DNA from 3 places in the Bacillus sp. SRI_025 genome. Region 3 is predicted to be linked to each of the others. Evidence: riboswitches for the same ligand, from Rfam matches in the RefSeq annotation. Region 3 holds a riboswitch; each other region holds the start of a gene.
The links. A riboswitch is a leader RNA that binds a small molecule or an ion and turns the genes downstream of it on or off. The one in region 3 is predicted to bind S-adenosylmethionine.
Positions count from the first base shown of each region.

Region 1: it holds a riboswitch for S-adenosylmethionine, as region 3 does, so the genes downstream of both, metK (methionine adenosyltransferase) here and AC20OE_RS12745 (DUF2292 domain-containing protein) in region 3, are expected to answer to the same signal.
Region 2: it holds a riboswitch for S-adenosylmethionine, as region 3 does, so the genes downstream of both, AC20OE_RS03515 (sugar ABC transporter substrate-binding protein) here and AC20OE_RS12745 (DUF2292 domain-containing protein) in region 3, are expected to answer to the same signal.

Region 1 is NZ_JBYEGB010000002.1:28,896-36,381, forward strand. Features, by position in the region: gene AC20OE_RS05000 (alpha/beta hydrolase family protein) at 1-224, shown strand, start outside; gene AC20OE_RS05005 (DUF2584 domain-containing protein) at 264-506, shown strand; gene pckA (phosphoenolpyruvate carboxykinase (ATP)) at 548-2,134, opposite strand; SAM riboswitch class I at 2,361-2,495, shown strand; gene metK (methionine adenosyltransferase) at 2,691-3,893, shown strand; gene asnB (asparagine synthase (glutamine-hydrolyzing)) at 4,042-5,940, shown strand; gene AC20OE_RS05025 (gamma carbonic anhydrase) at 6,083-6,598, opposite strand; gene AC20OE_RS05030 (alpha/beta hydrolase) at 6,644-7,423, shown strand; gene AC20OE_RS05035 (tetraprenyl-beta-curcumene synthase family protein) at 7,454-7,486, shown strand, end outside.
Region 2 is NZ_JBYEGB010000001.1:678,673-686,158, forward strand. Features, by position in the region: gene AC20OE_RS03505 (ABC transporter permease) at 1-573, opposite strand, end outside; gene AC20OE_RS03510 (sugar ABC transporter ATP-binding protein) at 570-2,066, opposite strand; gene AC20OE_RS03515 (sugar ABC transporter substrate-binding protein) at 2,136-3,254, opposite strand; SAM riboswitch class I at 3,426-3,535, opposite strand; gene AC20OE_RS03520 (right-handed parallel beta-helix repeat-containing protein) at 3,633-5,060, opposite strand; gene AC20OE_RS03525 (branched-chain amino acid aminotransferase) at 5,429-6,520, shown strand; gene AC20OE_RS03530 (hypothetical protein) at 6,616-6,810, shown strand; gene AC20OE_RS03535 (hypothetical protein) at 6,830-7,228, opposite strand; gene AC20OE_RS03540 (6-phospho-beta-glucosidase) at 7,351-7,486, opposite strand, start outside.
Region 3 is NZ_JBYEGB010000004.1:85,217-92,702, reverse strand. Features, by position in the region: gene AC20OE_RS12775 (sirohydrochlorin chelatase) at 1-350, opposite strand, end outside; gene cobA (uroporphyrinogen-III C-methyltransferase) at 428-1,183, opposite strand; gene cysC (adenylyl-sulfate kinase) at 1,213-1,806, opposite strand; gene sat (sulfate adenylyltransferase) at 1,821-2,957, opposite strand; gene cysP (sulfate permease) at 3,015-4,079, opposite strand; gene AC20OE_RS12750 (phosphoadenylyl-sulfate reductase) at 4,093-4,794, opposite strand; gene AC20OE_RS12745 (DUF2292 domain-containing protein) at 4,840-4,944, opposite strand; SAM riboswitch class I at 5,061-5,163, opposite strand; gene pyrE (orotate phosphoribosyltransferase) at 5,325-5,963, opposite strand; gene pyrF (orotidine-5'-phosphate decarboxylase) at 5,971-6,675, opposite strand; gene AC20OE_RS12730 (dihydroorotate dehydrogenase) at 6,647-7,486, opposite strand, start outside.

The sequences.
Region 1 (7,486 bases), on a different contig from region 3:
AAATTGAAGCACCTGTCCTTATCATCCACGGAGAAGAGGACCAAAATGTTTCGATTGAGCATGCATATTTGTTAGAAGATGCACTGCGCCAGCACGGGAAGTCTGTGGAGACGTGGTATTTCCATGGATACAACCACTATTTCCCGCCGCAGCATAATCGAGAAATTGTGAGAAGGCTGACCACATGGATGCACAGCCGAAAAAGCGGAAATGTGTTAAAATAAGCATTATAACGAAATATAGAAAGTAGGGGGATTTTCATTATGGGAATGCCTGTTGAATTTAATACAATGATTGTCACAAAGGGAAAAGAGACAAGAATTGAAGAAAATGTATTTGAACTCATGAAGGATGGATACCGCATTTATCCGTTAAATATTCCACTTGAGGTGCGCAAAACGAAAGACGGAGAAAAAACTGGGACAGCACATGTTGAAAAGCTGGAGCTGACAGACAATGTCACGAAGGTGACGTACCGTCTTGTGTCATTGCATTCAACAAACTAAAAAAGCTGAGGGATTGAATCTCCTCAGCTTTTTTCATTTGGTTATACGAGTGGTCCGCCTTTGGCTTCAATGTCACTTGCCGCGTGACTGAATTTTTGGAAGTTCTTTTTAAATTCATTGGCAAGGAAGTGTGCTTTTTCTTGATAAGCCTTTTGATCATCCCATGTTTTAGCAGGTTGAAGCACTTCATCTGGTACACCAGGAATATGAAGCGGGATGTGTAATCCGAAGATGTCATCAGTAATCATTTCAGCATTGTCAAGGTCACCTTCGATTGCTGCCTGAACCATTGCTCTTGTATGAGCGAGATTCATTCGTTTGCCTGTACCATAGCCTCCGCCAGTCCAGCCTGTATTCACAAGGAATACTTTAGCACCGTGCTCATCAATCTTTTTGCCGAGCATTTCAGCATAGACGTGAGCTGGAAGCGGGAGGAATGGTGAACCGAAGCAAGTTGAGAATGTCGTTTCTGGTGATGTGACACCGCGCTCAGTTCCAGCTAATTTACTTGTGTACCCGCTCAAGAAATGGTACATTGCCTGTTCTTTTGTTAAACGGCTGATTGGAGGTAAGACGCCAAACGCATCAGCTGTTAAGAAGACAATGGCAGATGGATGTCCTGCGATACTTGGTTTCACGATGTTATCAATCATTTCGATTGGGTAAGCAGCGCGTGTATTTTCAGTAAAGAATGTATCATCGTAATCCGCTTCACGTGTTTCTTCATCAAGCACAACGTTTTCAAGAACTGATCCGAAGCTGATCGCTTTGTAGATCTGTGGTTCTTTTTCTTCACTTAAGTTCACACATTTCGCATAGCATCCGCCCTCGATATTAAAGACCCCTGTGCCAGACCAGCCGTGTTCATCGTCTCCGATCAGCTTGCGGCTTGCGCTTGCAGAAAGCGTCGTTTTCCCAGTACCTGAAAGTCCAAAGAATAAGGCTACATCGCCTTCTTGACCTACGTTTGCTGAGCAGTGCATGGATAAAATATCTTGCTCAGGAAGCAAGTAGTTCATCACAGAGAAAATGGACTTTTTCATTTCTCCTGCATATTCTGTTCCACCGATAAGAATCGTGCGTTTTTCAAAAGAAACGATGATAAACGTTTCAGAGTTTGTGCCATCTGTTGCAGGATCTGCTTTGAAGTGCGGTGCAGATAAGATGGTGAAAGGTTTTTCGTTTGAAGAAGGTGTTGACCCGTCAGGTCTGATAAATAGCTGCTTGGCAAAAAGATTGTGCCATGCGAATTCGTTTACAACTGTAATCGGCATACGATATCTTTCATCAGCGCCTGCAAACCCTTCAAAGACGAATAGTTCATCACGTTCTTTTAAGTATGACACAACCTTTGTATATAAACGGTCAAATGCTTCTTTGGAGATCGGCTGGTTGACTTGACCCCAATCGATTTTATGCTCAGAGCTTTCTTCTTTGACGATAAATTTATCTTTAGGTGAACGTCCTGTGTAGGCTCCAGTTGTCGCGCGGACAGCTCCTGTTGATGTTAAAACGCCTTCATTACGTGCCAAAATCTTTTCAACAAGTTTCGGAACAGATAAATTTTGGTGCGTATTTTCTAATGAGAGCAATGACTGCAAATCTTCTTTTAAATCCACTGAGTTCATAAAAAAACCCTTCCTTTACCGTTGAATTTGTTTGTTTCGATTAGTATAACACATTAATAATAATAGTCTATACTATTTAAAAATTTTTGTGTGTGTTTTTTCATTTCTGCTATGAAAATATGCTTTTTGGTGATGCTAATGGTGAGGAGAAAAAAGAGGGAGATAATTCTTATGAAGCATTGACATGACGCAAGGGTTTAAGATAAGATATCTTATTGAACGGATACTCTTATCCCGAGTTGGTGGAGGGACAGGCCCGATGAAGCCCAGCAACCGGTTTCTTATGAAAAAGGCATGAACATGCTGAGAAACCAAGGTGCTAACCTGATGCAAGGTACAAGAACACCTTGAGCGATAAGAGTGAAAGGCATGCGATCTCAGACCCTTTCCTCGCAATGAAGGAAATGGTTTTTTTATTTTTGGGATATCATATGAACAAATTGCCAATAACATCTCTAATATAAACGTTATTAAATATAAGAGGGAACGAGTTCCGTATCATATTGGAGGCCTCATCTTGGGATGATGTGGTCTTGTACAGGAGGAAATAGCCATTATGAGTCAAAATCGTCGTTTATTTACTTCAGAATCAGTGACAGAAGGACATCCGGATAAAATCTGTGATCAAATTTCAGACAGCATTTTGGATGAAATTTTAAAGAAAGATCCAAATGCACGTGTTGCCTGTGAAACTTCTGTTACAACCGGTCTCGTATTAGTAAGCGGTGAAATTACAACGTCTACTTATGTCGATATTCCAAAGACGGTGCGTGACACAATTAAGGAAATTGGCTACACACGTGCGAAATATGGTTTTGATGCGGAAACATGTGCGGTCCTTACATCAATTGATGAACAGTCTGCTGATATTGCGCAAGGTGTAGACAAAGCGCTTGAAGCACGTGAAGGAACAATGACTGAAGAAGAAATTGATGCGATTGGTGCAGGTGACCAAGGATTGATGTTTGGTTTTGCCAACAACGAAACCGAAGAGCTCATGCCGCTGCCGATTTCCCTAGCGCATAAATTATCTCGCCGTTTAACAGAAGTACGTAAGAATGAGACACTTGCATACCTTCGTCCAGACGGAAAAACACAAGTCACAGTTGAATATGATGAGCAAAACAAACCAGTTCGTATTGACACAGTGGTTATTTCTACGCAGCATGCACCAGAAGTGACGCTTGAACAAATCCAAAGTGACTTAAAAGAGCATGTCATCAGCCCTGTCGTTCCAAGTGAACTGATTGATGAACAGACAAAATACTTTATTAACCCAACTGGCCGTTTCGTGATCGGTGGACCTCAAGGGGATGCTGGTTTAACTGGACGTAAAATCATCGTTGATACGTATGGCGGATATGCTCGTCATGGCGGCGGTGCTTTCTCAGGTAAGGATGCAACGAAGGTTGACCGTTCTGCGGCATATGCTGCTCGTTACGTAGCGAAAAACATCGTAGCTGCCGGCCTTGCAGATTCTTGTGAAGTACAGCTTGCTTATGCAATTGGTGTTGCACAGCCTGTATCGATTTCAATTGATACATTCGGAACAGGAAAAGCTTCTGAAGAAAAATTAATTGAAGTGGTTCGTGCAAACTTTGATCTTCGTCCAGCTGGCATTATTAAAATGCTTGACCTGCGCCGTCCGATCTACAAACAAACAGCTGCATACGGACATTTCGGCCGTCACGACTTAGATCTTCCGTGGGAAAAAACGGATAAAGCCGAAACACTTCGTAAAGAAGCATTGGGACAATAACAACATAGAAAACCGCTTATTTTAAGCGGTTTTCCTTTTGATTAAAAAAAAATCTGTAAAAAGCGAAAAAATGTGAAACAAAATCGGACAAAATACTGTCTAATTATAGGTCTACTTTTAAGAAATAACATAACGTGGAGGCAATAATATGTGTGGGTTTGTTGGTGTATTTAATCACCGTCCATTGTCCGAAACTACTGAACAGGAAGAGCTAATTAAACAAATGAATCGTCTCATCGTTCATCGCGGTCCGGATGATGAGGGTTACTTTCATGATGAGCATGTAGGATTTGGATTTAGACGTTTAAGTATTATAGATGTTGAGCACGGAAAGCAGCCGCTTTCTTATGAAGATGAAAAGTACTGGATTATTTTCAACGGAGAAATTTATAACTATGTGGAGCTGAAGGAAGAGCTTGTGAAAAAAGGCTATTCATTCAGCACAGATTCAGATACGGAAGTACTTCTTGCCACATACCGTCATTATAAAGAAGAAGCGGCTTCAAAGCTTCGCGGCATGTTTGCATTTTTAATTTGGGATAAAGAAGCGCAATTATTATATGGCGCAAGAGATCCTTTTGGCATCAAACCGCTTTATTTTACACAAATGGATGAGCAAGTGTACTTTGCGTCTGAACGCAAAAGCTTGATGGCAGTGAACGAGAACATTTTATTTGATGAGACATCCTTACAGCAATACATGTCATTCCAGTTCGTACCTGAGCCAAATACACTTGATCAAAAGGTGCACAAAGTAGAGCCTGGTCATCAGTTTACTTTACGCCCAGGACAGGAGATTGAATTTAAGACTTACTGGAAAGTTCAATTCAAGCCTGAACAAACACAAGAACAAAAGCTGATTGAAGAAGTCCGCGATGCAATCTATGATTCTGTGAAAATTCACATGAGAAGTGATGTTCCTGTTGGTTCATTCCTATCAGGTGGTATCGATTCTTCTTTCATCGTATCTGTCGCAAAGGAATTTCATCCTGAGTTGAAGACGTTTTCTGTTGGTTTCCAGCAGGATGGCTTTAGTGAAGTTGATGTGGCGAAGGAAACGGCTGATAAGCTGGGCTTACAAAACTTCAGCGCTGTGATTTCTCCTGAGGAATATATGAATGAGCTTCCGAAAATTGTTTGGCATTTAGATGATCCTTTAGCTGATCCGGCGGCGATTCCATTGTACTTCGTGGCAAAGGAAGCGAAGAAACAAGTGACGGTTGTTCTTTCTGGTGAGGGAGCAGACGAGCTGTTCGGTGGATATAATATTTACCGTGAGCCGCTTTCTCTTAAACCATTTGAATCTGTTCCATCTATGCTGAAAAAGCTTCTTCTTCGTCTGGCGCGCTTAATGCCAGAAGGAATGAAAGGAAAAAGCTTTATCGTCCGCGGCTGTACACCATTAGAGGAGCGTTATATCGGTAATGCGAAAATCTTTGAAGAGCCAGTAAAGAAAAATCTCTTAAAGCAGTATGATCCGAACATTACATATCGTGATGTGACGAAGACATACTTCGAGGAAAGTGCAGGCTACAGTGATATTAACAAAATGCAATATGTTGATATTCATACGTGGATGCGCGGTGACATCTTATTGAAAGCAGATAAGATGACAATGGCGAATTCTCTTGAGCTTCGTGTTCCATTCCTTGATAAGGTCGTATTTGAAGCGGCTTCTAAAATTCCAGAAGAGCTGAAAACAAAAGATGGCACAACGAAATATTTATTGCGTAAAGCAGCAGAAGGCATTGTGCCTGATCACGTGTTAAACCGCAAGAAGCTGGGCTTCCCTGTTCCAATTCGTCATTGGCTGAAAAATGAGATGAACGCTTGGGCGAAAGACATCATTAAAAACAGTCAAACGGACGAATATATTAACAAAGCGTATGTGCTTGATTTATTAAATGAACATTGTGCTGGTAAGGCAGATCATAGCCGTAAGATTTGGACCGTTCTGATCTTTATGATTTGGCACAGCATTTATGTGGAGCGCAGTATTGATCCAGAGCAATTGAATCATCAACCAAAAGAAGTCATCTTCAGTTAATGAAAAAAGGTTTTCAGCTTTGTGCTGAAAACCTTTTTTGTCATGATAGAAAGCGGTGGAAAAGGGTAAAATAACAAGCGGTTCATAGTTATTGCTTAATATCCTGAAAAAAACATGATAAAGTGAAGATACACGTATGATGTTAACGAGATAAAAGGGAACGATAGTATTGTCCTTTTTCTACATATTCTCTGCGGATTCGGTCCATGTCTTGAATATCTTCATCTGTTAAGAGCCGAACGACTTTGGCTGGACGGCCAAAAGCGAGTGATCCTTTTGGGATGACCTTTCCTTGAGGGACAAGACTTCCTGCACCGATAAAGGCGCCTTCGCCGATCTCCGCACCATCGAGAATGATGGACCCCATGCCAATGAGGGCATTTTTTCGAATGATTGAGCTATGTAATGTGACTTGGTGTCCAATGGTAGCACCATCTTCAATAAGAAGTGTTTTTCCAGGACTTTGATGCAGGCACGATAAATCTTGAATGTTGACGTTCTTTCCAATTCTCACAGGTGCGACATCGCCTCTGATGACAGTTTGGAACCACACGCTCGAATATTCTCCAATTGAGACATCACCGGTAATGGTGGCGTTTTCTGCGACAAAGACCGATTCATGAATCTCAGGTCTAAACTGATGATATGGATAAATCACTTTTTCGACTTCCTTTCTTAATACAACATTTGTGAGGTGTTTACTTTGTGGACTTGGCATGCTGAAAGACCAGTTGGTACAATTGTGATAGTACATGGTGCGAGTGAATATCACGGCCGATATAAATGGCTGATTGAAATGTGGCGGAATGCAGGCTATCACGTCGTCATGGGTGACTTGCCTGGGCAAGGCACATCGACACGTGCGCGAGGCCACATTCGTTCATTTCAAGAATACATTGATACAGTCGATGAATGGATTGAACATGCGAAATCATTCAAGCTTCCTACATTTTTACTTGGACACAGTATGGGTGGACTCATTTCAATTGAGTGGATGAAGCAGTATACCCATACGAAGTTGAATGGCCTTATTTTATCATCACCTTGTTTAGGTCTGCAATTTAAACCGAAGAAGCTGATGGATTTTGCGTCAAAAGGTCTAAATATGCTGGCACCGTCTTTTAAAGTGGAGTCAGGGCTGTCGATTGAACTAGCGACACGAAATCAGGCGGTCATTGAGGCAGACTCAAATGATTCTCTTTACGTGACAAAGGTGTCGGTTCGCTGGTATCGAGAGCTGATCAAAAATATCGATGCGGCGATGCAGCCGACGAATGTCTTTAAATCGATCCCGCTCCTTTTAATGCAGGCGGGTGATGATAAGATCGTCGATAAAACAAGGGTGATCAAATGGTTCAATGGCATAGAATCAACCAATAAATCATACCGTGAATGGGAAGAGCTGTATCACGAAATTTTTAATGAACCGGAAAGAGAAGATGTATTTAAGGCGGCAAGAGCCTTTACCGATCAATATATTTGATTGCGAGCTTTAAGTTGGGGGTGGAGTGATTTGTCAGTACCAGAGCGTCCTTTTGCACTGATG
Region 2 (7,486 bases), on a different contig from region 3:
GAGAATGATATATGGCACCTGTCCGATTTTGCTGAAAAAGGCAGGGATCGTTCCTGTTGAAAACGTACCATCAGGCAGCACCATATTTTCAGAAATGGTCGCCCCTTTCGTATACGTTTGAGCCAGCCCTTGAATGATAAACATCATGGCTAATGTCATGAGCATATCTGGAATTTTCATTTTGACGATCATCCATGCATTTAACAATCCAACAATGATAGAAGCCACTAGTGCAGAAAGGATGGCAATCAGTGGGTTTTGCGAGAACCATACGAACATAGAAATGACAATGGCATTTGACAGCGTAGCGACTGATCCAACTGATAAATCAAAACCGTTTACTGCCAATGAGATGGTTAAACCCACCGCAATGATGGTCACTATTGAGATAGACCGTAAAATATTGATGATATTTCCCGATTGCAAAAACGCTGGATTCGCTGCCGCAAATACCACAATCAACACAACAATGGTTAAAATCGTCCCATATCGATAAAAGAAATCAAACAGATGAAAGGATGGCCGCTGTTTTTTGATTTGCTGCACAGGGGCTGGAATTTGTTGTTCGCTCATGATTGTCCTCCTGTTGAATGATATAAAAGCTCCTCTTCAGTCGTCGGTGCAGTCATTTCCCGGGCAATGCTGCCATCATATAACACGTATACTCGGTCAGCGATACCTGCAATCTCTGACAGCTCACTCGACGCATAAATGACAGATTTTCCGCGGGCGGCAAGCTCTGCAATCAAAGTGAAAATATCTTTTTTCGCTCCAACGTCTACACCTTTAGTTGGTTCATCAAAGAGATACACATCTGCCTCAGCCAGCAGCCATTTTCCGATGGCAACCTTTTGCTGATTTCCGCCAGATAGGTGCTTCACCTTTGCTTCAAGAGACGGCGTTTTGACGCCAAGTCGTTTGACGATGTCGCCTGCACCCTGCTTTTCCTTCGAACGATGTAAGAAGCTGAATATCCGTGAAAATGAATGAAGACTTGCAGCCGTTAAGTTCCACCCCACGCTCTCTTCGGTCAGAACCCCTTCTTTTCTCCGCTCTTCAGGTACAAGGGCTATTCCAGCTCTCACAGCTTGATGAGGCGATGTGATGTGAATGGTTTGACCATGCAGCTGCACAGTCCCCGTCTGTTTTTCTGAGGCACCGAAAAGGGCTTTGCACAATTCTGTTTTTCCAGCACCGACAAGTCCTGCGATCCCGAGAATTTCTCCTTTTTTGACATAAAAGTGAATGTTGTTTAATTTGTGTTGATCGTTTAGCTCTTTCACTTGAAGCACAATAGGTGCATCTTTCAAAGGTTTGCGAGACGGGAATTGTTCCTCTAATGGCGCACCTAGCATTTCTTCAATGACTTGCTGCGGATTTGTGTCTTTGACAAGGTGAGCTGCGACATCCGTTCCATTTCGCATCACTGTCAGTTCATCACAGATGGTGAAAATTTCAGGCATGCGATGAGAGATAAACACGATCCCTGTCCCATGCTGTTTCAGCCGATCAATCATGGAGAATAATTTGCTTGTTTCTGCATGACTAAGCGGAGCTGTTGGTTCATCTAAGATTAAAATGCTGCATTGAATGGAAACGGCCTTAGCAATGAGCACCATCTGTTTTTCAGCAAGGGTCAGATCGCTGACAAGTCGTTTTGTGGAGATGTCGATGTCCATTTCTTTTAATAGCTGAGCCGCCTTGCGATGCAGCTCTTTCCAGCTGACAAATGTTTTTTTCTCAATCTCATGCATCATCATATTCTCGCCAACACTTAAGTAGGGAACAAGAGCCGTATCCACTTCTTGATGGACCGTCTGCACACCATATGAGGATGCATCCTTTGGGGTTTGAATAGTTGCCGCCTGGCCATTGATGTGGATGGTTCCGTCGAAGTGGGAATGAGCGCCAGAAAGAACCTTCATTAACGTGGACTTCCCAGCACCATTTGCTCCAATTAGTGCATGGACCGTCCCTTTTTTTAATGTGAAATTCACTTGATCTAAAGCTTTGACCCCTGGGAATTCAATTGAAATATTTTTCATACGAACAAGCGGCGCTGTCATAGGTGTCCTCCTTCTCTTGATATCATCTGAAAAACGAAACACCCTCTATGGAAAGAGAGTGCACGTCGCTTATTTTGTATAATGCTTCTTCAAAGTCTTCATCCAATCTTCCTCAAAAGCAGTCGATGAACCGAATCCCTTCACTTCGTCTGCAAGATTGACCATGTTAATGGCTTTTCCTGCTTGTTGAAGCTGCTTTTGCGAGATGAGAGAGGCCTCAAGGTCATAGGAAGATGGTGTTTTCTCACCAGCTATTTTCTTCGCAAGAATCCTCACGTCGACTGCGCCGATGAGCTTCGGATCAACCGCTGCTGTGTACTTCCATGGACTGTCCTTCGCTGTCATTTCTTGAAGATCAGCATTTGACACATCAATCCCATAAATCTTCACTTCTGTTCTTCCTGCTTCCTTTAACGCTCTTGCTGCCCCAATGGCAAAGGCATCCCATGTGGCAAAAATAGCGTCCAGTTTGCCCTTTGGATACTTATTCAGCATGGCTGCTACTGCATTTTGCGTTTGAACAGACGTATCAGAAGAGGCTACACCAAAGCGGTCAAGCTCCTTGATCCCTGAATGTTGTTTAAGCGTTTCTTGATAGACCTTATTTCGTCTCACCATTGGCGGGAATCCATCTACCCACAGGTACGCAATATTTGCTTTTCCTTTAAAATCAGACACGAGCGCGTCTAATGATTTTTTCGCTAATTGTTCGTCATCTTGAGACGTCACTGTAACCCCTTTGATGTCCTTTAGCTTAGGATTCGAATCAAACGCTACAACCGGAATGCCTTTCGCTGTGATCTTTTTCACATCAGCGACTGTCGCCTCGTCGTCCCCGTGAGAGATGATAAAGCCATCATAATTTTCTTCCAGCGCCTGAGAGATGGCATCATGGAATTTCGCTGTATCACCATTGGCGGTGTAGACATCTACCGTAAAGCCGAGTGCTTCACCTTCTGCCTTCGTTCCAGCTAAAAATTGAGCTGTATGATCGTCTCCTCCAATTTTGCGGATGACTTTAATTTTTGCTCCCTGTCCCTTTGCAAATCGCTTCGGTACATTGTCAAAAGAGACTTTTTCGTTTGCATTTGCCTTTGAGCCTGCACTTGATCCAGTGCCGCAGCCAGATAATAGGACGGTTAATGCCGTTAATAAGACAAGAAATGATGTAAAATGCTTACGCTTCATTGCTGTTCCTCCTCAAGTTGTTTTAAATTTTTCACATCGGAAAACTAGGTAAAAAAGTGGAAATACGCCTGTCAAACAGGCATTTGATTCGAAAAAGAGACGAAAAAAAGCCTCTCTTGGAAAGAGAGGCTTGATCACCGTTGCATGAAACATGTATCGGGAAGTCTTCCTCTCTTATCTGTCAAAGCTGTAACAGCTTTGCAGGAATTAGCACCAATTTCTATAATAGAAACGGTTGCTGGGCGTCATAGGGCCAGTCCCTCTGCCTCTCTTGATAAGAGATCCGTTATGAAATTTGTTTTCGTTGAAATGTCTTCTTTACTTTAATGTGATGTCACATCAATGTCAATGACTTTTTTGAAAATTTCTAAAATATCATCAGCTTCCGATAATTTTCTTAGCAGGTGATGATTTCTTCAGACGGAAATCATATTTTTTCTCATTCACAAATTGTGGGTTGAGATGGGCTGATCCTTTATCTTGACCGCTATTAGAGAGATAGGTTTTGTAGCCTTCCATCCATTTCCCGCGCCAAATCCACTGTGATGCTTTCGCACCTTTGCGATCATCATAAACGTTCTTCTGGAAGGTATTCTTTTGGTTCACTTGATAAAGATTCACGACTAAGTAATGCGAGGCGCTAGCCGTCATGATATTATTCGTGATTCGATTGTTCACTGCTTGATACTGCATTAGCAATTGGCCGCCTTCTAAGCCGGCTGTGTCATTTTTGTACAAAATATTATGTGAAATCGTCGTATTGGTTGTACCGCCACGCTTCGTATCATAGCCGCCAATAGATATGCCTGTATAACGGTTTAAATATACTTGATTGTGTTCGATGCGGATGCGATCTGCCATTTTTCCTTTATGTTCGCTTGTGACTTCAATCCCCAGGTCATTGTGATGTGAGATGTTATGATCGATCACAATGTCTTTTCCGCCATCAACATAAATTCCGCCAGCGGAGATGTCGCTTCCATAGGCTGGGTTCCCTGCACTCGTAATCTCATATACCATGTTTCTAGAGACGACTCCATTTCTAACTTGATCATACTTTTTAGAGGGTGCTACGTTCTCGAAACCAATTAAATCAATGCCAATATTATCAGTGTGCCGGACCGTGTTATGTGTCACACGGAACTTTTTGACGTTTCCATTTAGCACAAGCGCTTCACTGAAGCCCAGTTTTAATTTTTCAACGGTATTTCCTTTGATTTCAATGTCTTCTATTGCTGCAGGAGCTTTTGTCCCATAGACAGCAATTCCATGTGCATTTCCATTTTCATGTTTCGTCTGAATGTCATACACTCGGTTATTGAGCAATTTAACGCCTTTACCGCTTCCTTTGATGAAAATACCAACTGGTGTTAAATCTTCTTTATTCGTCTTAAGATGTCCTACAGTCAGGCCTTTGAGGGTGATGTAGCTCTTTTGATCGACCGTGACAAGACCGCCATCGGCTTGATTTCCTTTAAGGGATGCCCCGCTAATCACAGGTTTTTCTTTTCCGTAAGCTTGAAAGACAACGGGTGCTTTCTTTGTTCCGGAATGGCGGACAATCAATTTCTCTTTGTATGTACCGCCTCTCATATAAATGGTTGTCCCAGCCTTCGCCATACTTGCTGCTTTTTTCAGTGTGCGGAAAGGTTTTTGCTTTGTTCCCGGGTTTTTATCGTTTCCGTTTACCGCTACGTAATAAGCTGTGCTTTGCTTAGCACCAGCTTCCTCTGTCATCGCCTGACAGCCAAAACTGATCATGGACATGAATACAATGAGTAAAATGCTTGGTATCGCTCGTTTCATCTTGTTGTTTGCTCCTTTCCCTTCTCTTCTTCCTTTATCGGTTAAAAAAAAGAGGATTAAAATATGACAATGTCCCTTGCAATGTACTAGTCAAAAGGTGTATGGTTGAAAGAATATCTTACAGGAAAATCATTCGTTTTTAAATTGTCAGATTAATCAGTTAATAACGTATTTGGATTTTATTTCTTTTTTAAAAAGGGGGGAGATGAGCCAAACTGACAGCAGAGAGAAGGAAAGCGCTTTAACAGATTTTTCTTGTCTGAATTCCAGAAAACCTATTGCTAATATTTTGTGAAGGTATAGAATAGAATCATAATTATTTCATATTATTAGAATTTTCAAATAATCAAACAGCAAGGAGATTTACAATGCCAAAACAACCCATCCGCGTTGAACTTAGTTCAACAAAAAAACCAAAACCTCAATCTGATCAACTTGAATTCGGAAAAATCTTCACAGATCACATGTTTGTGATGGATTATTCAATTGATAAAGGCTGGTATGATCCAAGAATTATTCCTTATCAGGCTATTCCAATGGATCCAGCTTCGATGGTCTACCATTATGGTCAATCTGTTTTTGAAGGATTAAAGGCTTATGTTTCTGAGGATCAAAAAATTCTCTTATTCCGTCCGGAAAAGAACATGGAACGCTTAAACAGATCCAATGACCGCCTGTGTATTCCGCAAATTGATTCGGAAACAGTATTAGAGGGCTTAAATGAACTCATTCGCATTGATAAGGATTGGGTACCTGATGCAGAGGGCACTTCCTTGTATATTCGTCCATTCATTATTTCCACTGAGCCGTATTTAGGCGTTGCACCGTCTAGCACGTATAAGCTGATCATAATCTTATCTCCAGTGGGATCATACTATAAAGAAGGCATTCATCCGGTCAAAATTGCCGTTGAAAATGAGTTTGTCCGTGCCGTTAAGGGTGGAACAGGAAATGCCAAAACAGCTGGAAACTATGCCTCAAGCCTTAAAGCACAGCAAGTGGCTGAAACGAAGGGATTTTCACAAGTTCTTTGGCTTGATGGGGTCGAGAAAAAATACATTGAAGAAGTCGGCAGCATGAATATCTTCTTTAAAATCAACGGAGAAATCGTGACGCCTGAATTGAACGGCAGCATTTTAGAAGGCATCACACGTAACTCTGTACTTGAGCTGTTAAAGCATTGGGGAATTCCAGTCACAGAGCGCAAAATTTCAATTGATGAGTTAATTGAAGCACATCAATCTGGCGAGCTTGAAGAAATCTTTGGGACTGGAACGGCAGCCGTGATCTCTCCTGTCGGGGAATTAATTTATCATGATCAGCCATATGTGATCCAAAATGGTCAAACAGGCGAAGTATCCAAGAAATTGTATGAAGCCATTACTGGCATCCAAAAAGGAACACAGCCAGATATCTTCGGCTGGACAGTTGAAGTTGACTCGGTCGTCAAGCAAGCATAAGCATGTAAAAGAACCTTTCATTCACGAAGGGTTCTTTTTTGTTTATTAACCTCTCCGATATACCTTATAATGGTAATAAATTAAGGAGGGATGGTATGTTTTTTACTTATCTATTAGCGTTCATTGGGATCTGTATCGGATCGATGATCGTCGCTACTGGTTTCGACGATTCACCGTTCCTCACCCGATTTCTATTTAAGGCGCTTGGGATTTCTATCCTTGCTCTTTCCATCTCTTTTGTAAAGGTTAGACGAAGGAAGTTACAGAAACAAAAGGCGAAAAAGACTTAGTTGACTCGTCTGCTTCCCATCAAATCGTGCACCAAAACAAGACCGATACCGCAACAATTGCCCCGACGTATATCCACTGTTTCCCCTTGATGCTCCGCTTTCTTTCGATCAGTAAAAAAATCTCTGGCAAAAAGATGATCATGATTTCTAGGATAAAGACAAGATAGTAAACAAGCGGCATCGGCTGGAAATCAAACTTTCTTGCATCTCCTCCAATCGTTGCGAAATACATCAATAGGTTGGTCACTGGAATGGTGAAAGAAACAAGCAGACGGAGAACATAGATCCACACATAGTCCTTATGCCGAATGAGGCCAACAAATGAAGCAATAAGGCCATACAAAAACAAGATCACTGTGCCATAACTTATTACAGGCTGTACGACAAACCCGTAAAGCATTAAACCAATTGCAACCATATTCCAACAGTCCTTTCTTTGAAGCCATACATGCTGTTTTTTCTATCATACACTTCTTTCTCCAGTTTCCATATGAAGAAATCATAAAAAATGACCCCATAAAAGGGGCCATTTTTTATGTGTTAAGCATTGACTGATTTGAAGAATTGCGGTAAATATTCACGATGCGCTTCAAGCATTTCATCTAAAATTTGCTTTGCAATCTCGTCAGATGGGACGAGCGGGTTGATTGTCATCGCAACAAGAGCCGTCTCGTAA
Region 3 (7,486 bases):
ATTCTCGCGGCAACCGCTTTTGTTACTTCTTGATTCACCCCGATTGGCTTTCCATATGTGACCTTCACTTGCGGAAATCGCACGCGCACTTTATCAATTTCGACCGGTATATCCGATTTGGCATGCATGGCAGTTAAAAGGAGGAGCGGGACGATGGCAATGTGTGTCGCTCCTTTTTTCACACAGGCCTCAAATCCTTCTTCTATAGAAGGATCCGTCAGCTCTAAAAAACAAATTTCTTGTATATCTGCTTTCACTAACGGCATACAGCTTTTCATAAAAGAAATGGCCTTATCTTGCGCCTCTTTTACTCGGCTTCCATGCCCAACATAAAGGACAGCTTGTTTCATGCGGCTCCTCCCTCTCACTTATTTCATCAGACGAAAAGACACGATGTATGTACGTACGTGTCTTTTCTCTATCATTCTCATTTCTCGATTAATGCGGGTTCAAACCAGTTCAGTTTTTGATGAAAATGAACGACATCTCCAACAACAATTAAACTTGGATGCTCGATCCCTTCTTTTTCAACGGTTTCAGACAGTGTCGCCACAGTGCAGCAAGTTGTCTTTTGCCTCGTCGTGGTTCCCCAGTGTATAAATGCAGCGGGTGTTTCTGGATCCCGTCCATTTTTTAAAAGCAGGCGCTGCACTCTTTCCACGTTTTTGACACCCATGTAAATCACAAGAGTATCAATCCCTGTAGCCAGCGCCTCCCACTTTTCTTCAAAATGTTCATCCTTTTGATAGTGACCCGTGACAAAAGCAACATTTGAGCTGAATTCACGGTGTGTCACAGGGATGCCCGCATAAGCAGCCGCTGCAATACCAGAAGTAATTCCTGGGACAACCTCATACGGAATTCCGTGCTCAGCTAAGCATTCGATTTCTTCACCGCCGCGGCCAAAGACAAAGGGGTCGCCGCCTTTCAGCCGAACGACAACGTTCCCTTCCTTTGCATGAGCCACAAGCGCTTCATTGATGGCTTCCTGTCTCATTGTATGATGATTTGGCAGTTTTCCGCAATAAATCAATTCCGCCTCTGGTTTGGCGTGGGCGAGAATGTCTTGATTGACAAGACGATCATATAAGATGACATCTGCCTGCTGTATCGCCTTATGGGCCTTTAATGTGATTAAATCTGGGTCTCCGGGTCCAGCACCCACAATGTATACTTTCCCCATCTTGCTTTTCTCCCCCTGCCATCAGGCGATTATTTCGTTGTTGCTTTTACATAATCAACAAGACGCTGTTTGGATTCCTCACGGGATAATTCCCCTGTATCTAAGACGAGCTCAGGCTCAGCTGGCTCTTCATATGGTGAATCGATTCCAGTGAAAAATGGAATTTCGCCGTTTCTCGCTTTTTTATATAACCCTTTTGGATCACGCTCTTCACACACGTTCAGATCACATTTGACAAACACTTCGTGAAATTCCCCATCTTCGACTAACTGTCTGACAATGTGGCGGTCTTCTTGAAATGGAGAAATAAAAGCAGTGATGACAATCGTACCTTGTTCCACAAATAATTTTGCCACTTCTCCGATTCGGCGGATGTTTTCTTTTCTGTCGTCATCTGAAAACCCTAGATCTTTATTGAGTCCGTGCCGCACGTTATCGCCGTCAAGAACGGTGACTTGATAGCCTTGTTCAAACAGCTCTCTTGCAGCTGCATTTGCAATCGTTGATTTACCTGATCCGCTTAAACCTGTAAGCCAGATAATGCCGCTCGTATGATTGTTTTTCTGTTGATATTCTTTTTTTGTAATAGATGCATCATGCCACACGATATGTTCGTTGCTCATGTCATACCCTCCCTTTAAGATACCGTCGTTTTTAATCCTTCGATTAATGTTTCAATGACTTCTTTTCGGCTGAACGTGCTTGGTGGTAATTCACCGTTTCTCAGCATCGTTCGAACTTTTGTACCTGAAAGAATGACATGCTCGCTTTTGTCGTGAGGACACGTTTTTGGTGTGGCCATCGCTTCACATGTATTACAGTAGAAGCTGTGTTCAAATTTTAATGGCGTAATACCGATTTCTTCGCTTGTAAATTGATCAAATAGTTCCTGCGCCTCGTATGTGCCGTAATAGTCACCAACACCTGCATGATCTCTTCCGACAATAAAATGGGTGCAGCCATAATTTTTACGAACAAGCGCGTGAAATATCGCTTCTTTTGGTCCAGCATAACGCATTGCAGCAGGAAAAACACCTAAAAAGACGCGGTCTTTTGGATAATAACCATTCAATAACACTTGATAGCTTTTCATTCTCACATCTGCCGGGATATCGTCAGATTTTGTTTCACCGACAAGCGGATTTAAAAATAAACCATCGACCGTTTCTAATGCTGTTTTTTGAATATATTCATGCGCACGATGAACCGGGTTTCTCGTTTGGAAACCAACAATGGTTTTCCAGCCATTTTCTTTAAAATGGCGTCTTGTTTCTTCTGGCTCATACGTAAATTGAGGGAATGGTTTTTCACTGCGTTTCGTCAGTGTAATTTTCCCGCCAATGTAAGTATCACCGCGTTCAAATAATTTTTTCACGCCTGGATGATTGCGGTCATCAGTTTTATAGATATTTACCGCTTCTTTTTCCTTATCTGGTGTGTATTGATCCTCTACTTCAATGACCCCATATACAGTTCCATTATAGGATAAGCGTACGATATCGCCTTGATGGATTTCCGCCGCCTTTTCTTTTGTCACTGGCAGTGTAATAGGAAGAGACCAAACGACACCACTTGCTAGCCGCATACTGCTCACAACTGCTTCATAATCAGCTTTTGTTAAAAACCCTTCAATTGGACTATATCCGCCAATTGCAATGAGTTCAAGGTCTGCAAAGGAGATCGCATCTAGTTCAATTTCCTTTGCAGCTGTGCTGAGATCATATTCTTCATTTACTCGATTAATTAATACGCCACCATGTGGTGTTAAACTCATTTGTTCATCTTCCTCTCAATGTTCATATTTATTAGATGTTAATAGTCGGATTTGTGATTAAATCCCGCCGCCCTGTTCATGAATAGAGCTGCTCTCATTTTTGACTGCCTTCATCAGACTCAGCGCACCAAGTGAGGCAAGCAGTACACTCATCATGATAAAGATAGAGTAATAGTCTCCTTTTAAGAAAAGGCTCACCAGCAAATACGATAGGCTGAGTGATAAGAAGGGTGACACCACCCACACTTTCAGCATTTTTTTCACAACATGTTTGTGAAAAATGTTTGGCCCGCCTTTTGCCATTCCAAGCCCGATAATAGACGAGGAGGTGATTTGCGTAAGCGGAACAGGCAGCCCAAAAATAGAGCTGACGATGACAAGCCCAGCACCGGTACTCGAAAGTAAAATCCCTTCGCCTGTTTGATAGCGGGTGATTTTCTTTCCGTTTGTTTCTAGTACCCTTCTCCCAAGCAAAAGGGCACCAAGTGCAACAAAGATCCCGCCGTAAAGAGTTCCTTGCCCGACTGACAAAACGCCTGACGCGACAAGCGGGCCGACCGCATTTGCGACATTGTTCATACCAGCTGAAAACGCCTCTAGAAATCCGCTGAGGATTAATACGACAGATAAAATAGCTGTGCCTTTTTTAGACAGCTTCCGTTTAGGGAACATTCTGATGATTTTGACGACAGCAAAGGTAAAAAGAAAGGCGAAAATCGGGATGATCACCCAAAATGCCACAATCACTAAAATGGATTTCACAAACAATACTTTATACGCGACTGCCACACCAACCACAGCCCCTACTGTGACCTCACTTGTTGATAAAGGGATCGCCATCAGATTCGCTATAAAAAGTGATAGTGCAGCAGAACCAATGATAATACAAACGATTTCAAGTGTAATGACTGATTCTGGCATAATACCAGAGCTGATCGTTTTGACGACCTCACCGCCGCCAATCACTGAACCTGCTAAAATCCCAACTGCACAAACGCTGAGCGCATAAATGGGCTTTTGAATCGCACCTGACCCGTACGCAATGCCCATAGAAGCAGCTGCTCCGCTTGCGCCTATGTTTAAAGCAAAGAATAGACTAAATAAAATTGCGGCGATTTCCATACATTATGCTCCCTTACTCATGTAATCCGCACTCTGTCTTTGCTGTGCCTGACCATCTGCCAGAACGCAGATCATCTGCAGTAAATGCTGGCTGTGTACACGGTGCACAGCCGATACTTGGATATCCTTGGTCATGCAGCGGATTATAAGTAAGTTCCTCTCTAGATGCATATCTCCATATGTCCTTCCACGTCCAATGGATAAGCGGACATACTTTCACTGATTTGAATTTTTCATCCTTATTTAAGAAATTCGTCCCTGCTCGTTTTGGTGACTGCTCTCTTCTTAAACCGGAAAGCCATGCTGGATAACCAGATAGGGCTTCTTGCAAAGGAATGACCTTACGCATATGGCAGCAGCTTTGAGGATTTGTTTTCCATAATTGTTCACCGTGCTGCTCATTTTGCTGTTCAACCGTCAGCTCAGGCGTTTTCAGTTCAATGTCTAAGCCCGGGTATCTTTCCTTTACCGCATCAATTGTGTCGTATGTTTCTTTAAAATGCAGACCTGTATCTAAAAAGACAATTTTCGCATCTTTTTTTACTTTTGCAATCAGATCAATCAGAACGATGCCCTCAATCCCAAAGCTGCACGCATATACGAGCTGGTCACCATAATGACCGTACGCCCATTTCAGTACAGACAGGGCTCCTTTATACAAATCATCTTCTTGAAATGTAATGGACGGCTCTTGCCAATTTTCATAAGTTAACATGATTTCTCCCCTTCCGGAGTACAGCTCATATTGCTTTTATCCGCACTACTTCAATCTAATTTTTTCGTTCTTTTCCACTTGAATCACTTGACCGTCCTGAACAATTAACGTTATTGAACCGAATTTCATATCCCCAATCAGTTCTTGCATATGCTTTACTAAGTCCTCATCCTGATTTTGTTTCACTTCCATCTCCTCTTCCTCCTCACCGTTAAAATAAAAAAACTTTCTTTCAGTCCGAAAGAAAGATGAGGAAGCTCACGATTTCCTTATCTTTCAAAATAGAATCATTTTGCAGGAAGTAGCACCTTGCGAATCGCAGGTTGCCGGGTTTCATCGGGCCAGTCCCTCCACCTCTCTGGATAAGAGTTTCAATTTGTCTTAAATATTAACACAATTCAAACAAAAGTCAACCCGACTTTATTGATAGGATTAGTTTTTATTAAAATTTGAGTCTATTTTACTATTTTTACCTAAATAAAAAACTGTGCGGGCAGGCACAGTTTTTGTTAACGATGGGCTTTCACTTTTCAGACCGTTTCTTCCATCCAAGATTCTGAGGAAGGATCTTGTCTCCAGCGTTTTAGTTTGTTCATCGCAGCAGGCTCAATCGCTTTCAGTTCAAGTGCCACGTCTGTCAATGTGTCATAGTCTGTTAGGGTGACATATGGAATATTTTTTTCTTGAAAGGCTGCCGCTGCTTTTGGCAGTCCGTATGTGAAGATCGCGGCAACTCCTAGTACCTCGCAGCCCTCATCTTGAAGAGCAGCGACCACTTCAAGCACACTGCCTCCTGTGGAAATAAGGTCTTCTACGACGACAACCTTTTGGCCTTTTGATACGGCCCCTTCAATTTGATTTCCTTTTCCATGTGCTTTCGGCTTACTTCTGACATAACACATCGGGATGTTCAAGCGGTCTGCTGCTAATGCCGCATGAGGAATGCCTGCTGTTGCAGTACCCGCGACAACCTCTGCTCCCTTGAAATGAGTGAGAATTAAATCTTTTAGACCTTCAGCAATGTCGTGTCTCACTTCTGGATATGACAATGTCAGGCGGTTATCACAATAGATCGGTGATTTTATACCGCTCGCCCATGTAAACGGTTCGTCTGGTTTTAATGAGACCGCTTTGATTTGTAATAGATGTTTCGCGATTTTTGATTTCATCTGGCAGTCACTCCCACTCTTTCAAAATTTGATGATAGGCTTCTATTGGTTTATCAGCTTTTGTGATTGATCTTCCGACAACGATTTGTGAAACACCTTGCTCTTTTGCATAGGCCGGTGTCGCTACGCGCTGTTGGTCATCGGTTTGATCATTCGGTAAGCGAATTCCTGGCGTTACAGTGAGAAAGGATGGTGAAATATGTTCATGAAGTGCTTTAGATTCATGAACAGAGCAAACAACCCCGTCTAGCCCACTTTCATATGCTAATTGTCCGTACCGGATAACAGTCTCTTGCAACGGATGGTCAATGAGTAATTCGTTTCTCATCATGTCTTCTGACGTACTAGTCAGCTGGGTCACTGCAATAATGCCCGGGCGGCTTTGTCCAGCAGGAGTCCCGCTTTCAAGTCCCTCTAACGCAGCCTGCATCATCCGTTTCCCGCCAGCAGCATGCACATTGACCAAATCAACACCAAGTGCAGCAAGCCGGTTCATCGCTTTTTGCACAGTAGTTGGAATGTCATGTAATTTTAGATCAAGAAAAATGCGGCAATTTTTTTCTTTCAGCGCATCAAGGATGGCAGGTCCTTCTTGGTAAAACAGCTCCATGCCAACCTTTACGAATAATGGAGTGCTTTCAAAACGATCTAAAAAGGCGTGGGCCTCCTGTCCTGATGGAAAATCAAGCGCGATGATGGGCAAGTGCTTCATGTTTCCAGCTCCTTCCGATGCATTCCTCTACAGATGAATAACCATATGCTGCTAACACATTTGGCAGCTCTTCAATAATTTCTGGGCAAATAAATGGATTCACAAAATTGGCTGTGCCGACAGCTACTGCACTTGCACCTGCTAGTAAAAATTCAAGTACATCTTCAGCACTTTGCACTCCGCCCATCCCGATAATCGGAATAGAAACCGCTTGACTCACCTCGTGTACCATGCGCACAGCGACCGGTTTGACAGCTGGTCCTGATAATCCACCTGTTTTATTGGCAAGGATGGGTTTCCCAGTTTTTAAATCTAAACGCATACCGATTAATGTGTTAATCATGGTGAGTCCATCCGCTCCAGCAGCTTCAATCGCTTGAGCAATCTCCACAATATTGGCTACGTTAGGTGACAGCTTGACATAGACAGGTACAGAAGAGACTTCCTTGACCGCTTTTGTCAATGACGCCGCCATATTTGGATCTGTACCGAAGGCAATTCCGCCTGTTTTCACATTTGGGCAAGAAATATTCAGTTCAAGGGCATGAACATTTTTTGCTTGGCTGATTTGCTTGGCTACTTCCACATAATCATCAACCTGTGAGCCAGCAACATTCGCAATAATAGGTGTATCAAATTGTTCAAGCCAAGGCAGCTCATTTTCAAGCACGCCTTTTAGACCCGGATTTTGAAGGCCGATTGCATTAAGCATACCAGCTCCTGTCTCGGCTACCCTTGGCGTGGGATTGCCAAATCTCGGTTCAAGGGTTGTGGCTTTGATCATGATACCGCCTAGCAATGATAGGTCATA